4 regions of the Longispora sp. NPDC051575 genome follow, and region 4 is predicted to be linked to each of the others. Evidence: riboswitches for the same ligand, from Rfam matches in the RefSeq annotation. Region 4 holds a riboswitch; each other region holds the start of a gene.
What was found. Region 4 has a riboswitch for cobalamin ahead of AB0M43_RS01660 (ABC transporter substrate-binding protein). Riboswitches for the same ligand answer to the same signal wherever they lie in the genome.

Region 1 (3,289 bases), on a different contig from region 4:
GTCATCCAGCCGTTGCCGGTCTGGGCGAGGGTGCGCATCATCCGGCCGTAGAGGTCGCGGGCGCTGATCTGCCGGACGGCCAGCCCGGCCTCCTCGGCGGCCCGGTAGGCGGTGTCGAAGGCGTCGCCCCACAGGTCGGTGAGCGCCGGCACCTCCTTCGGGTCGAACAGCGACCACGGGGCGTCGGCCTCGACCCGGCGCATGAACTCGTCCGGCACCCAGTTGGCGAGGTGCAGGTTGTGGGTACGCCGGGCCTCGTCGCCGGTGGAGTCGCGCAGTTCCAGGAACTCCTCGACGTCGGCGTGCCAGGTCTCCAGGTACACGCAGGCGGCGCCCTTGCGCCGGCCGCCCTGGTTGACGGCCGCCACCGACGAGTCGAAGGTGCGCAGCCAGGGCACGATGCCGTTGGAGTGCCCGTTGGTGCCCCGGATCAGGGAGCCGCGCGAGCGGACCCGCGACCAGGAGATCCCGATCCCGCCCGCGTACTTCGACAGGCGCGCGACCTGCGCGTACCGGTCGTAGATGGATTCGAGCTCGTCGCGGGGCGAGTCGAGCAGGAAGCAGCTGGACAGCTGGGGGCGGCGCGAGCCGGAGTTGAACAGGGTGGGGGAGCTGGGCAGGTAGGACAGGGTGCTCATCAGCGCGTAGAGCTCCCGGGCCTCGGCCACGGACTCGGCCAGCCCGCACGCGACCCGGAGGAGGAAGTGCTGCGGGGTCTCCAGGACCTGGCGGGTCTCGGGGTGCCGGAGCAGGTACCGGTCGTAGACGGTGCGCAGCCCGAAGTACTCGAACCGGTCGTCGGCCGCCGGGTCGATCACGGCGTCGAGCTCGTCGGCGTGCCGCTCGACGAACCCGGCGATCGTGTTGGCGAGCAGGCCGGCGGCGTGGCTGGCGGCGATCGACCCGGAGAAGGAGGTCACGCCCTCGGTGGCGGCCTCGGCGGCGATGTGCGTGGCGAGCAGCCGGGCGGCGAGCCGCGAGTACGCCGGCTCCTCGGCGACCAGGGCGGCGGCCATCTCGATGGCCCGGATCCGCAGGTCGGCCTCCGTCGCGCCGGGCCACGGGTTGGGCACCACCCGACCGGGGTCGACCCCTGCGAGGCCCTCGGCAGCCCTGGAGACTGCCTCGGCCGGCGTGTTCAGCACTGCGGTCATCGCTCTCCCACCCGAAAAGACGAGGACTCCGGGGCAGGCGGCGACGGCGGCACACACGGGGCCGCTGTCCGCCGGGGCCCGCCCACGAGGCCCGGGACATGCGCGCACGGCTCTCGTGCGCGCGTCATTGGCAGGTCTTCGGACTCGTGGGCATGGTCCTCGCGCCTACTGGCCGTCGCTTCCCGGATCGCTCCAGTGCTCAATGACGGCGGTCGTTCCCACTTACCGCTGCGGGGCAGTCCCGGAGTCGCACCGGGTTCCCTCTTGCCGCACGTCCCCTGGCGGGGTTGTGCACCAACAACGGCATGACACTACATCTAGTGGAACGCCGCATGCAAAGACACAGAGTGTTGGGGTGTCGTGTCGCATGGTGCCAGGGCGAGGTGAGACGGCGTGTCGACACGCGGAGGTCGGGCGCGTCCGGCCGGGCGGTCGTGCGCGGCGCCGGGTGACCGCGCGAGCCGGGTCGCGGACCCCCTCCGGCCGAGGTTGCGACCTCCGCTGGCCGGCGCGCGCGGGCGTGCCGCACCGCCAGAGCGCCGCACCGCGATTGGCACCCTTGACATCGGATCTCTTCGACCCGGCATTGTCCACTGAAGCCGAAATCTACCGGTAACCTCCCGTTGACATCGACGGTCGTCATCGCCACTATAGCGTGGTCATCGGATCTCTCCCCGGAGGCCGTCATGCGGTTCAGATCGGTCCTGGCGCTCCTGAGTGCCCTTTCCCTCTCCCTCACCCTGCTCGTCGCCGGAGCTCCCGCGCACGCCGCGCCCGGCGACAACCACGCCCCCGACGACCCGTTCAGCTCCGCCCGCACCCAGTGGTGGCGGACGGACCACTTCGGGATGTTCATCCACTTCGGCCTGTACAGCGCGTACCGGGGCGAGTACACCCGGTCGAATGGCACGGTGTGTCGCGACGCCGAGTGGATCCGGCGCACCTGCGCGATCCCGTGGAACGAGTACGAGGCGAAGGCCGCCACGTTCAACCCGACCGGGTTCGACGCGAACGCGGTGGTCAGCGCGGCGAAGAACGGCGGGCAGAAGTACATCGTGATCACCGCCAAGCACCACGACGGCTTCGCGATGTGGCCCACCGCCGTCAACGACTGGAACATCCACGACCGCTCGCCGTTCCAGCGCGACATCCTGGCCGAGCTGGCCACGGCCGCCCGCGCCCAGGGCGTCAAGCTCGGCTTCTACTACTCGATCTGGGACTGGCACGACCCCGACGCCCAGCCGGGCAGCGCCCACTACCAGGCCTACCTGACCCGGATGAAGGCCCAGCTCCGCGAGCTCCTCACCAACTACGGCGACATCGCGGAACTGTGGTTCGACGGCGAGTGGGAGGCCCCGTGGACCGCCGCGGAGGGCACCAAACTGGAGGAGTACGTCCGGGGGCTGTCGCCGAACACGATCGTCAACAACCGGGTCGGTACCCGCCGGGTCAACGACGGCGACTTCGGCACCCCCGAGCAGGAGATCCCGGCGACCCCGACCGACGCCCAGCTCTGGGAGTCGTGCATGACGATCAACGGCACCTGGGGGTTCGCGGCCTGGGACACGAACTTCAAGTCCAGCACCCAGCTGACCCGCAACCTGGTCGGCATCGCCGCGAGCAGCGGGAACTACCTGCTCAACGTCGGCCCGGACGAGCGGGGAGTCATCCCGCAGACCTCGGTCGACCGGCTCAGGGGGATGGGTGACTGGCTCGCCGCCAACGGCCCGGCCGTGTACGGCGCGGGCTACACCGGCCTGGTCTCCAAGCCCTCCTGGGGCGTCGTCAGCCGCAACGGCAACAAGCTCTACGCCTCCGTGTACACCTGGCCGACCGGCGGCGCGGCGCTGCACCTGAGCGCCCTGGCCCCGTTCGGGGTGACCGGCGCGAAGATCCGCAGGACCGGGGCGGCCGTGCCGGTGACCGCCGCCGGGGACGGCTTCGACCTGCGGCCCACCGGGACGGCGCCCGACCCGATCGCCACGGTGATCGAGCTGGACATCACCCCGCAGGCCGCCGGGCCGGTCGGCGCCGGCACCGGCCTCACCGCGCGGTTCTGGGCGAACACCACGTTCAGCGGTACGCCGGCCGTGACCCGGGTCGACAGGGGCGTCAACTACAACTGGCGCGAGGAC
Region 2 (3,289 bases), 520 kb from region 4:
GCGACCTGGTCGTGAACCTGGTCGCGCCCGACGGCACCTCCTACCTGCTGCACAACAAGGCGGGCGGGAACGCCAAGGACATCAACAGGACGTACACCGTCGACGCGTCGACGGAGGTCCGCAACGGCACCTGGACCCTGCGGGTGCAGGACACCGCCAACGGCGACGTCGGCCGGATCGACACCTGGACCCTGACCCTCTAGAAACCCGGGAAGGACCCTTTCGCGGGTACGCGCGGGGGTCCTTCCCGGTCGGGGAGTGTCGACTGTCACGGGCACTTCCGGGGCCGATCTGGCCAGCTTCGCCGTCGATTTTCCAGGTTCGTGCTACGGTTTTCCTATTGCAGTTGAGGGTGAAAGATTTTCCGAAGCACCTGTGATCATCACGGGTGCTTTTTCTTTCGGCCTCTTCCGCGACGGGAGCCACGCAATGTGGCACCCACATCAGTACAGAGGAAACGAAAATGGCTGTTCAGGGCACTGTCAAGTGGTTCAATGCCGAAAAGGGCTTCGGCTTCATCTCCCCGGACGACGGCGGCGCTGACGTCTTCGCCCACTTCTCGGCGATCGCGTCCAGCGGCTACCGGAGCCTCGAAGAGAACCAGCGGGTCGAGTTCGACATCACCGCTGGCCAGAAGGGCCCGCAGGCGGAGAACATCCGTCCGATCTAAGCTTCACCACAGGCTTGCGACAGGCCGGTGGTCCCGAAAGGGGCCGCCGGCCTGTCGGCTTTCCACCCCCGACGGGACTGCGGCCGGCCCCGGTCGGCCGGTAGCGTGCCGATCATGACCGGAGTACTAGTCACGGTGCGGAAATACGACGGCGGCCCGCACTGGTCGATCCCGGCGGTCCGGCTCGGCGAGGACGCGCACGGCGTCTGGCTCGGCCAGCCCGAGGGCACCGTCTACTCCAAGGCCACCGGCCCGGTGTACGCGACCACCGCCCCCCAGGTCCTGCTCTGCCCGCGTGACAGCTGGTGGACCGCGAACTTCTACGGCGGCTCCACCGACCTGGACCTCTACTGCGACGTCGCCGCCCCCGTGGAGTGGACGGCCCCGGACGCCGTGACGATCGTGGACCTGGACCTCGACGTGTGCCGGGTCCGCGCGGACGGCCGGGTCTTCGTCGACGACGAGGACGAGTTCGCCGACCACCAGGTCCGGTACGGCTACCCGCCGGAGGTGGTCGCCGCCGCGTCGGCGTCGGCCGCCTGGCTGGTGGAGGCGGTGACGGCGCGGTCCGGACCGTTCGGCGGCGGGCACCTGGACTGGCTCGCGCGGATCGGCTGACGCCACCCGGAGCGGGACACGGCGGACAGGCGGGGTGTTAGGGTGCCCGTGGCGCTGGTTCACCCCGGTCCACGATCGTCGGTCCGGGGTGTCGTAAGAGGGAACCCGGTGTGAGTCCGGGACTGCCCCGCAGCGGTGAGTGGGAACGAAAGCCGTCATGTAGCACTGGGCGTTGAGCCTGGGAAGCGACGGCCGGTAGGAGCGAGCGTGTCGCCCACGAGTCCGAAGACCTGCCCGCGCCGCGCGTACATCCGTGCGCGCGGCCGTCGACCTCTCGGGTGGGTCCAGCGGCGGGCACCGTCATCGACGCTGCCCGCGTGCGCCTTCCCGGGGACCGGCGGTCCGTCCCGAGGGAAGGACCAGGATCGATGTTCACCAGCACTGTGACCGGCTATCCGCGGATCGGCGGAGACCGGGAACTCAAGAAAGCAGTCGAGGGGTACTGGGCCGGCCGGCTCGACGCCGACTCCCTGCGCCGCACCGCCCGGGGGCTGCGCGCCGAGGTGTGGACCACCCTGCGCGACGCCGGCCTGGACGCCGTGCCCTCGGGCACCTTCTCGCTGTACGACCAGGTGCTCGACGCGGCGGTGGCCGTGGACGCCGTGCCGCCCCGGTTCGCCGCGCTCGGCCTGAGCCCGCTGGACACGTACTTCGCGATGGCCCGGGGCACCGCCGAGATCGCGCCGCTGGAACTGACCAAGTGGTTCGACACCAACTACCACTACCTGGTGCCCGAACTCGGCCCCGACACCGTGTTCACGGCGCGCCCGGAGAAGGCCGTCGACGAGTACCGCGAGGCCCTGGCCCTGGGCGTGGACACCCGCCCCGTACTCCTCGGCCCGGTCACGTTCCTGCTGCTGGCCAAGCCTGCGGCCGACACCCCGGACCGGTTCGGCACCCTGGAACTGCTCGACTCCCTCGTGGACTGCTACGCGGGCCTGCTGTCCGCGCTCGCCGAGGCCGGCGCCGGCTGGGTGCAACTGGACGAGCCGGCGTTCACCGCCGACCGCACCGAGGCCGAACTGCGCGCCCTGGACCGCGCGTACCGCCGGCTCGCCGCCGTCCCCGGCCGGCCGAAGCTGCTGGTCACCGGCTCCTACGGCGAACTCGGCCCGGCGCTCGACGTCCTGCTGGCCACCCCGGTCGACGGCCTCGGCGTGGACCTGGTGTCCGGGCCCGCCGACGCCGCCCGCCTCACCCGGCACGCCCCCGTGGCCCCGCTGATCGTCGCCGGGGTCGTCGACGGCCGCAACGTGTGGCGCACGGACCTGGCCGCCGCCGACGACCTGCTGGCCACGGTGCGCGCCGCCGCCGGCCGGGTCGCCGTCGGCACCTCGTGCTCCCTGCTGCACGTCCCCGTGGACCTCGGCGCCGAGCCCGACCTGGACCCGGCGCTGCGGGGGCGGTTGGCGTTCGCCCGGCAGAAGGTCGACGAGGTCGTCACCCTGGCCGCCGGGCTGCGCGACGGAGCCGTGGCACCCTCGCGGGCCGCCCGCCCGCAGCCGCCCGCCGGCTGGCACGACCCGACGGTCCGGGCCCGGCTGGCCGCGCTGCGGTACGGGAACGGCCGCGCGCCGTACGCCGACCGGGCACGGGCCCAGGCCGCCGCCCTCGCCCTGCCGGTGCTGCCGACGACGACGATCGGGTCGTTCCCCCAGACCCGGGAGGTACGGGCCGCCCGCGCGGACCTGGTGGCGGCCCGGATCGACGACGCCACCTACCGCGAGCGGATGCGCGCCGAGATCGCCTCAGTGGTCCGGCTACAGGAGAAGCTGGGCCTCGACGTCCTCGTGCACGGCGAGCCGGAACGCAACGACATGGTGCAGTACTTCGCCGAACAGCTCGACGGGTTCGCCGCCACCGCCCGGGGCTGGGTGCAGTCCTACGGCTCGCGCTGCGTGCGCCCGCCGATCCTGTACGGCGACGTCACCCGCCCCGAGCCGATGACCGTGGAGTGGACGTCCTACGCCCAGTCGCTCACCGACCTGCCGGTCAAGGGCA
Region 3 (3,289 bases), on a different contig from region 4:
CGGGTGCAGGACACCGCCAGCAACGACACCGGCAAGATCGACACGTGGACGCTGACCCTGACCGGCGGGGTGCCGCCCGGCTGCTCCGGCACCAACGGCACCGACGTCGCCATCGTCGACAACGCCACGGTGGAGAGCCCGATCACGCCCGCCAACTGCACCGGCAACGCGTCGGCGACCAGCAAGGTCGAGGTGCACATCGTGCACACCTACAAGGGTGACCTGGTCGTCTCCCTCGTCGCCCCGGACGGCACCGCCTACGTGCTGCACAACCGGGCCGGCGGCAGCGCCGACAACATCGACCAGACGTTCACCGTGGACCTGTCCTCGGAGGCGCGCACCGGCACCTGGAAGCTGCGGGTCCAGGACGCCGCCAGCAACGACACCGGCAAGATCGACACGTGGACGCTCACGCTCTGAGCTGACATCGTGAGCCAGGGACCCGTAGCGTGCCCGCGCTGCGGGTCCCCGGCCCCAACCCATTTCACACGGTTTCCCTGATCCGGCTCCACAACCCCGCAAAAAAGCACACCTCGACGGGTACGGGGACCTGGGTGGACCGTCCGGCCGGTGGCCTCGGCCCGGCTCCGCATCGGCCCGGCTCCGCAGCAGCAGGTTGGTCGTCTCGGCATCTCACCGCCGCTCGCGCCGCGCAGCCCCGCGCTGAGCGCGCTCCCCAACGGCAGTGCCCGGACCGTCACGCCGAAGACCTCACCGAACACCGTCCGGAGCTCGTACCCCGCGAGCTCATTGCTCTTCACGACCCGCCGCCCCGGGCTACCGACGCGGCAACGGCGGCAGTTGCCCCGTCGCCCCTCAGCTGGAGTTCGCGGGTTTCGGGAACCGGCGGGCCTTCAGGGCGGGGTCGGGTTCGCTGAGGCCGGGGCCGCCGGAGTTGACCCAGTCGGCGATGGCCCGGATCTGCGCCGGTTCGGTGATGCCGCCGAGCCACACCGGTCGGGCCCCGGCCGCGCGCCCGGCCCGCGCCGGCTGCACGACGAACACGTTCGCCCGTTCGCAGGGGCCGAGGCAGTCGGTGACGACCCGGATCCGGGCGTGCCCGGCGGTCAGGTCGCGCAGGGTGTCGAGCTGCTCGTCGTGGTCGACCCCGGGGACCTTGCGGGTGGTACCGCAGCAGCAGCCCCGGCAGACGGTGACCGTGGCGGTCACGACGCGCTCCCGGGGTGCGCGCACGCGGCACGGGGCGCCGGGTGCCGGCGGGTGACGAAGTAGGCCATGGCGCGGCCAGCCTCTCTCGGGGAGATCCGCCCCGGGCGCGTGAGGAGGCGATGACGCGAGTCTCTGACTTCGCGGACCGCGCCCGCCAGGACGCCGCCCGTTCACAGTGGCGGGACCGCGCCGGATTCACACCGGCTTCCTCGTCCGCCATCGCCCTGAACGGTCCGAATTCTGGCACACCCCCACGGCACCCGGACCCTACGCGTGGCCCCCGTCACACGCCGGCCCCGGAGCTGTGCCGTCGCCCGTAGCGACCCGCACAACCCCGTTCAGGGTGGGGGTGCCCGGCCCACTTCGAGGGTGACCCGGAACCGATCGGCGGCCCTGTTCGGGTGCGGGGTGCTCGACGCCGGACGTCGCACCGGCAGCCCGTGGTGGCCCGGAACGGAGGCCTACCGCTCGTCTACGACGGCGATCGAGGACCGGCACCACCGCCCGGGAGCCGGGGCGGGCGGCGAGGACTCCGTGTCGCGGGCGCGCCCCGAGGAGTGGGTTCGGGGCGCGCCCGATCGCTCGGGGTATCAGCCGGTCTCAGGCGCGGAGCCCCATGTCGCGGGCGCGCCCGATCGCTCGGGGCGTCAGCCGGTCTCAGGTGCGGAGCCGGGAGGCGCCTCCGCCGCCGGTGTGGGGCCGGGCCCGGCTTCCGTGGGCGGGGTGAAGACGACCCGGGACCGCAGCTGGCGGAACCCGGTCCGTTCCAGTTCGGCCAGGACCGCGACCCGGTGGGCGTCCACATCGGCGACCACCTCCCGGGCACCCCCCTCGGCCAGCACCCGGACGGCCTCGACCAGCAGTTCGCTCCGGGCGGACTCGTCGAGCAGGCCCAGGTAGGCGACGAGCGGGTAGCAGGCGTCCCCGGCCGGGCCCACGAGTCCGACCGGGCGGCCCGCCTCCTCCGCGACCCGCCACTCGGTCGGATTGTCCAGCCAGGCCAGCGGGTCGGTGGCCAGGTCCACGCCCCGGACGGCCAACGCCATCTCCTTGCCGGTCAGCACGTCCGGAACGGGGATCCGGGCCACCAGCGCGGTGATCTCGGCCGGGCCGGTGGCGGGGCGGAAGGAGTACCGCCCGGAGGTGGCCGGCAGCGGCGTACCCGTCCAGGAGCACCGCAGCCGCTCACCCCGCTCGACCAGGCCGGCGAGCCGGGCCGCCGCCATCGGGGCCGCCGTCACGGCCAGCACCTCCGGCCGGCGCCGCCAGTGCGCGGGCATCGCGGCGTAGTAGGTCCGGGGACCGCCGAGGGCGGCGTGCGCGGCGCGCAGCAGCTCCGCGCCGACCTCCGGCCCGGCGGCCAGGTCGAACCGCTCCAGCCACGGGGCGCCGGCGGAACCCGGCGGCTGGCACCAGGCGGCCCGGGCGACGACCCGGCCGGACCGGAGCGCGACCCAGGTGTGCTCCGGCCGGTACCCGCCGCCCGCTATGCCGTCGGCGTAGCCGACCTGACGCAGCTGGGGCAACGGATCGGGCAGGGAGTCGAACAGGTTTTCCTCGCCCGCGACGAGCGGGCGGATGACGAGATCGGTCATGGCGAACCTCCGGGCAGCGGGCGCCCCGGACTCAGACCCGCGCGGACGCCGGAGCGCGGAGGGGGCGCAGAACTTCGGACATTGTTCTGACCTCCTTCCAGCTCGACGGCGTGCCCGGAAACCTACCCGCCCACACCGCGCCGTCGCAACACGGTTCGCAGCAGCGGGGCGCCCGGGGTGCGCCAGGCCGAGGTCGGCGCCACGGCCGGGTCGGAGGCGCGCCCCCGCCACGGCGGGGTCAGCTGGCCGGGCGGCCGCCGAAGCGCCACGGGTGCACCTCGACGCGCTCGTACAGGCCGGCCTCGGCGTAGGGGCCGTGGGCGAGCATCGCCTCGGCGGCGGCCCGGTCCGGCAGCTCGACCAGGGTGGCGGTGCCCAGCCAGTCGGTGCCGTCGGCCGACAGCAGCGGGCCGTGCGCGATGAGGCGGTCGGCGTAGCCGGCGGCGAGGTGGTCGCGCTGGTCGGCCCGGAGCCGGTCGCGTTCGGCGGTGGCGCCGGGGCGGCCGTGCCCGAGGACCAGGAAC
Region 4 (3,289 bases):
AGCCGGGTCAGCTCCGGATCGTCGACCCCGCCGTAGTTGTTGTCCCCGCCCGGGGTGAAGTTCGCGATGATCGGGGTCACCGGGTCGGTCTGGGTCCAGTCGATCGCCCCGTTGCCCATCACCGCCGCGTCCCAGCCGGCCGGCTGCTTCACCGTGGCGGTCACGTCGTCGATCTGGCGGACCTCGACCGTGAACCCGACGGTCTTCAACTGCGCCTGCACCGCCACCGCGACGGTCTTCGAGTCCGGCTGCTGCGGGTACGTGAGCAGCGTGAACGCCAACGGTTTGCCGGCCTTCGCCCGCGTGCCGTCGGCCGCCTTCGCCCAGCCGGCCGCGTCGAGCAGCGTGTTCGCCCTCGCCTGGTCGAAGGTCTGGTTCCTGGCCGCGTACGGCAGGAACGCCGGGTAGAAGCCGACCGACGTGTCGTACAGCCCGTTCATCACCTGGGTGGCGAGCTGGCCGTAGTCGATCGCGTGCGACAGCGCCCTACGGACCTCCACCTCGGCCAGCGGGCCGGTGCGCGGGTTGAGGACCAACTGGAAACCCTCGGCGGCGGTACCGGCGGCCTGGTTGAGGAACACCGCGTCGGCCCGACCCTGCAGTTCCCGGGCGGCGGACGTCGGCGGGTACAGCGCCAGGTCCGCCTCCCCGTGCTGCACGGCCAGGATCCGGGCCTGCGCGTCGGGGATGAACCGGACGGTCAACTTCTCCAGTTTCGGCGTCGACACCGTGTACCCGGGGGTCGGCGTCATCGTCATCGCCTCCGAGGTCAGCCCGGTGACCGTGTACGGCCCCGACCAGATCCTCGCCGCGATCAGCTCGGCCGGCTTCCCCTTCACCGGCAGGTACCCGGCGTGGTCGAAGATCGGGAACATCGACTCGTGGGCGAGCAGACTCGGCACGTACGACGTCGGCTTGGCCGTGGTCAGCGTGACCGTCAACGGCCCGTCCGCCTTCGCGGTGGCCCCCGGCAACATCGGCTTCACCGAACTGTTGTCGGTCAGGCTGAACGTCATCGCGGCGGCCAGCGCGGCCCCGTCGAGCGGCTTGCCGTTCTGGAAGGTCAGATTCGGCCGCAGCTTCAGGGTCCACGTCGTCGGACCCGCCTGGGCCGGTGCCGACTCCAGCAGCCACGGGACCAGCTTGCCCCCTGCGACCGGCTTCATCAGCAGCGCGCCGAACCCGAACTCCGGCGCCCAGAACCCGCTCTCCAGCGGATCGAGATCCTTGACCGCGAAGCTCGTCGCGATCGTCAACGTCGTGACCTTGCCGTCGACCGGCTTGTCCGTCGACGTACCCGTGCAGGCCGAGGCCCCCAGGGCCAGGCCGAGCACGGCCACCAGAAGTCTGCCTCTACTGCCTATCCGCATTGCCGCTCTCCCTCGCGAGATCCGACGCAAGCCGGGTCGGCGGGAGACCACGCGTGGACCGGCCCAGGGCGCGGCACGGCGTCGGCGAGGCCCCTCCCACGAGACCCGGAACCGGCACGCGCGTTGGGCGCGTGCACCGACGGCAGATATTCGGACTCGTGGGCGGTGCGCCGACAGACGCTGCCTAGTGGCCGCCGCTTCCCAGGACGTGGCGTCCCAGTGCTGTTGACGGCGGTCGTTCCCACATACCGCTGCGGGGCAGTCCCGGATTCACACCGGGTTCCCTGTTGCCACGCCCACCGCCGTGCGGGAGGGGGCGTACCGTTGGCGAGCAGGAGCATACACACCCCGCTCCGGCCGGGATAGCGAGTGACTCACACCCGTCACCTCTTGTGGAGTATCTGTCACCGTCCGCAATGCTCCGTCCCGGGCCGGGGCTGCCCGGTGCGTCAGACCCCGGGCCTTCCGCTCGGCACGGTGACGTCAGTGCCCCGGGGCGACGAGGCGCGTCGCGGCCTCGTAGCTGGCCAGCGGCAGGACCACCTGGGCATCGCAGCCCCGCGCGCCGCACTCGCACGCGAACGGGTAGCCGGTCGGGGCCACCGGCGGGACGTGCGCCGTGCCCAGCCAGGTGCGGATGTTGTCCGCCACCACGCCGTTCTCCCAGCGCCGCGCCGCCCGGAGGTCCGCCGGTTCCACGTCGAGCCCGACGATCCCCGGCAGCACCCCCTCGACGGCGGCCAGGATCTCCTCGACCGGAAGGGTGCCGTCGACCGTCACGACGGGAAAGCCGCGCGCGGCGGCCAGGGCGGCGACCCGTTCTCCGTAGCGCCGGTCCTTCTCGATCCGGTTCTCCAGTGCCCGGTGGGCGTCGGCGGTGGGCGGAAGCGGTCGACGCTCCAGCACCGAGCGTTGGAACGGCGCCGTGGAGACTAGGAACACGGCCGCGTCGCCGTCCGGCACCAGGTCCGGCAGCACCTGCGGGCCCTCGACGACCACGGGCGGCGACGCCGGCAGCGCCGCCAGGTCGGCGAGCACCAGCGGCCAGCGCTTGCGGGCCAGCGCCTCGAACTCGGCCGCCTGCTCCACCGGGGTCAGCCCGAGCCACTGGTCGTCGGGGCTGCGCTCCGGTTCCGGCAACCGGGCCTCGTGGCTGTGCCAGAACGCGTCCAGGGGGAACACCCGCAGGCCGTGGCGACCGGCGAGGATCCGGGTCAGTGTCGTCTTCCCCGAGCCGGTGCCGCCGCCGATCCAGACCGTGACCATGGCCGCCACAGTACCGACATTTCCCGATCCGGGCGCGCCCCGGGGCGGCGGGGATAGGGTTGCCGGATGGCTGACACCACGGGGGACACGATCGACGCGGACCGGCTGGGAGAGCAGGAACGGCGGCGGCTCGCCGCGCTGGTGGCGGCCGACACCGTGCTCCTGGACGAGCTGCATGCCGAGGACTTCCTGCTGGTCAATCCGGGCGGCGGCGAGTGGGACAGGGCGTTCTACCTCGGAGGCGTCGCCGACGGCTCGATCGACTACCGCAGATTCGAGGCCGTGACGCCGATCCAGGTGCTCGCCGGCGACGGCGTCGCGGTCGTGCGGTACCGGTCCGCGATCGAGATCGCCATCGACGGCGGCCCGTACAGGGCGCTGAGCGCGTGGCACCTCGACTGCTACCGGCACGACGGGGCGGCCGGCCGGTGGCGGTGCGTGTGGTCCCAGGCCACCGCCACCGGCGACTGACCGCCCGGGGGCCGGAGGGTGGGACCCCCGACCCCGGTCAGGTCAGCGCGGCTTCAGCGCCCGCAGCACCTCCGGCACCTCCCCGGGGCACAACACCCCGAGCCGCCGCGTCGACCGCGTCAACGCCACGTACAGATCGTTGTGCCCGCGCGGCGACTCGTCCAGGATCGCCTGCGGATCCA

Region 1: it holds a riboswitch for cobalamin, as region 4 does, so the genes downstream of both, AB0M43_RS13125 (ribonucleoside-diphosphate reductase subunit alpha) here and AB0M43_RS01660 (ABC transporter substrate-binding protein) in region 4, are expected to answer to the same signal.
Region 2: it holds a riboswitch for cobalamin, as region 4 does, so the genes downstream of both, metE (5-methyltetrahydropteroyltriglutamate--homocysteine S-methyltransferase) here and AB0M43_RS01660 (ABC transporter substrate-binding protein) in region 4, are expected to answer to the same signal.
Region 3: it holds a riboswitch for cobalamin, as region 4 does, so the genes downstream of both, AB0M43_RS05105 (hypothetical protein) here and AB0M43_RS01660 (ABC transporter substrate-binding protein) in region 4, are expected to answer to the same signal.

The regions. Positions count from the first base shown of each region.
Region 1 covers NZ_JBFAZP010000004.1:490,158-493,446, reverse strand. Annotated here, with positions in the region: gene AB0M43_RS13125 (ribonucleoside-diphosphate reductase subunit alpha) at 1-1,154, opposite strand, end outside; cobalamin riboswitch at 1,266-1,468, opposite strand; gene AB0M43_RS13120 (alpha-L-fucosidase) at 1,841-3,289, shown strand, end outside.
Region 2 covers NZ_JBFAZP010000001.1:911,219-914,507, reverse strand. Annotated here, with positions in the region: gene AB0M43_RS03895 (proprotein convertase P-domain-containing protein) at 1-203, shown strand, start outside; gene AB0M43_RS03890 (cold-shock protein) at 464-670, shown strand; gene AB0M43_RS03885 (DUF402 domain-containing protein) at 785-1,288, shown strand; cobalamin riboswitch at 1,327-1,541, shown strand; gene metE (5-methyltetrahydropteroyltriglutamate--homocysteine S-methyltransferase) at 1,657-3,289, shown strand, end outside.
Region 3 covers NZ_JBFAZP010000002.1:300,043-303,331, forward strand. Annotated here, with positions in the region: gene AB0M43_RS05100 (proprotein convertase P-domain-containing protein) at 1-420, shown strand, start outside; gene AB0M43_RS05105 (hypothetical protein) at 817-1,170, opposite strand; cobalamin riboswitch at 1,276-1,419, opposite strand; gene AB0M43_RS05110 (acetyltransferase) at 1,818-2,765, opposite strand; gene AB0M43_RS05115 (YciI family protein) at 3,004-3,289, opposite strand, start outside.
Region 4 covers NZ_JBFAZP010000001.1:392,190-395,478, reverse strand. Annotated here, with positions in the region: gene AB0M43_RS01660 (ABC transporter substrate-binding protein) at 1-1,370, opposite strand, end outside; cobalamin riboswitch at 1,494-1,711, opposite strand; gene AB0M43_RS01655 (hypothetical protein) at 1,854-2,636, opposite strand; gene AB0M43_RS01650 (nuclear transport factor 2 family protein) at 2,703-3,107, shown strand; gene AB0M43_RS01645 (ATP-binding domain-containing protein) at 3,150-3,289, opposite strand, start outside.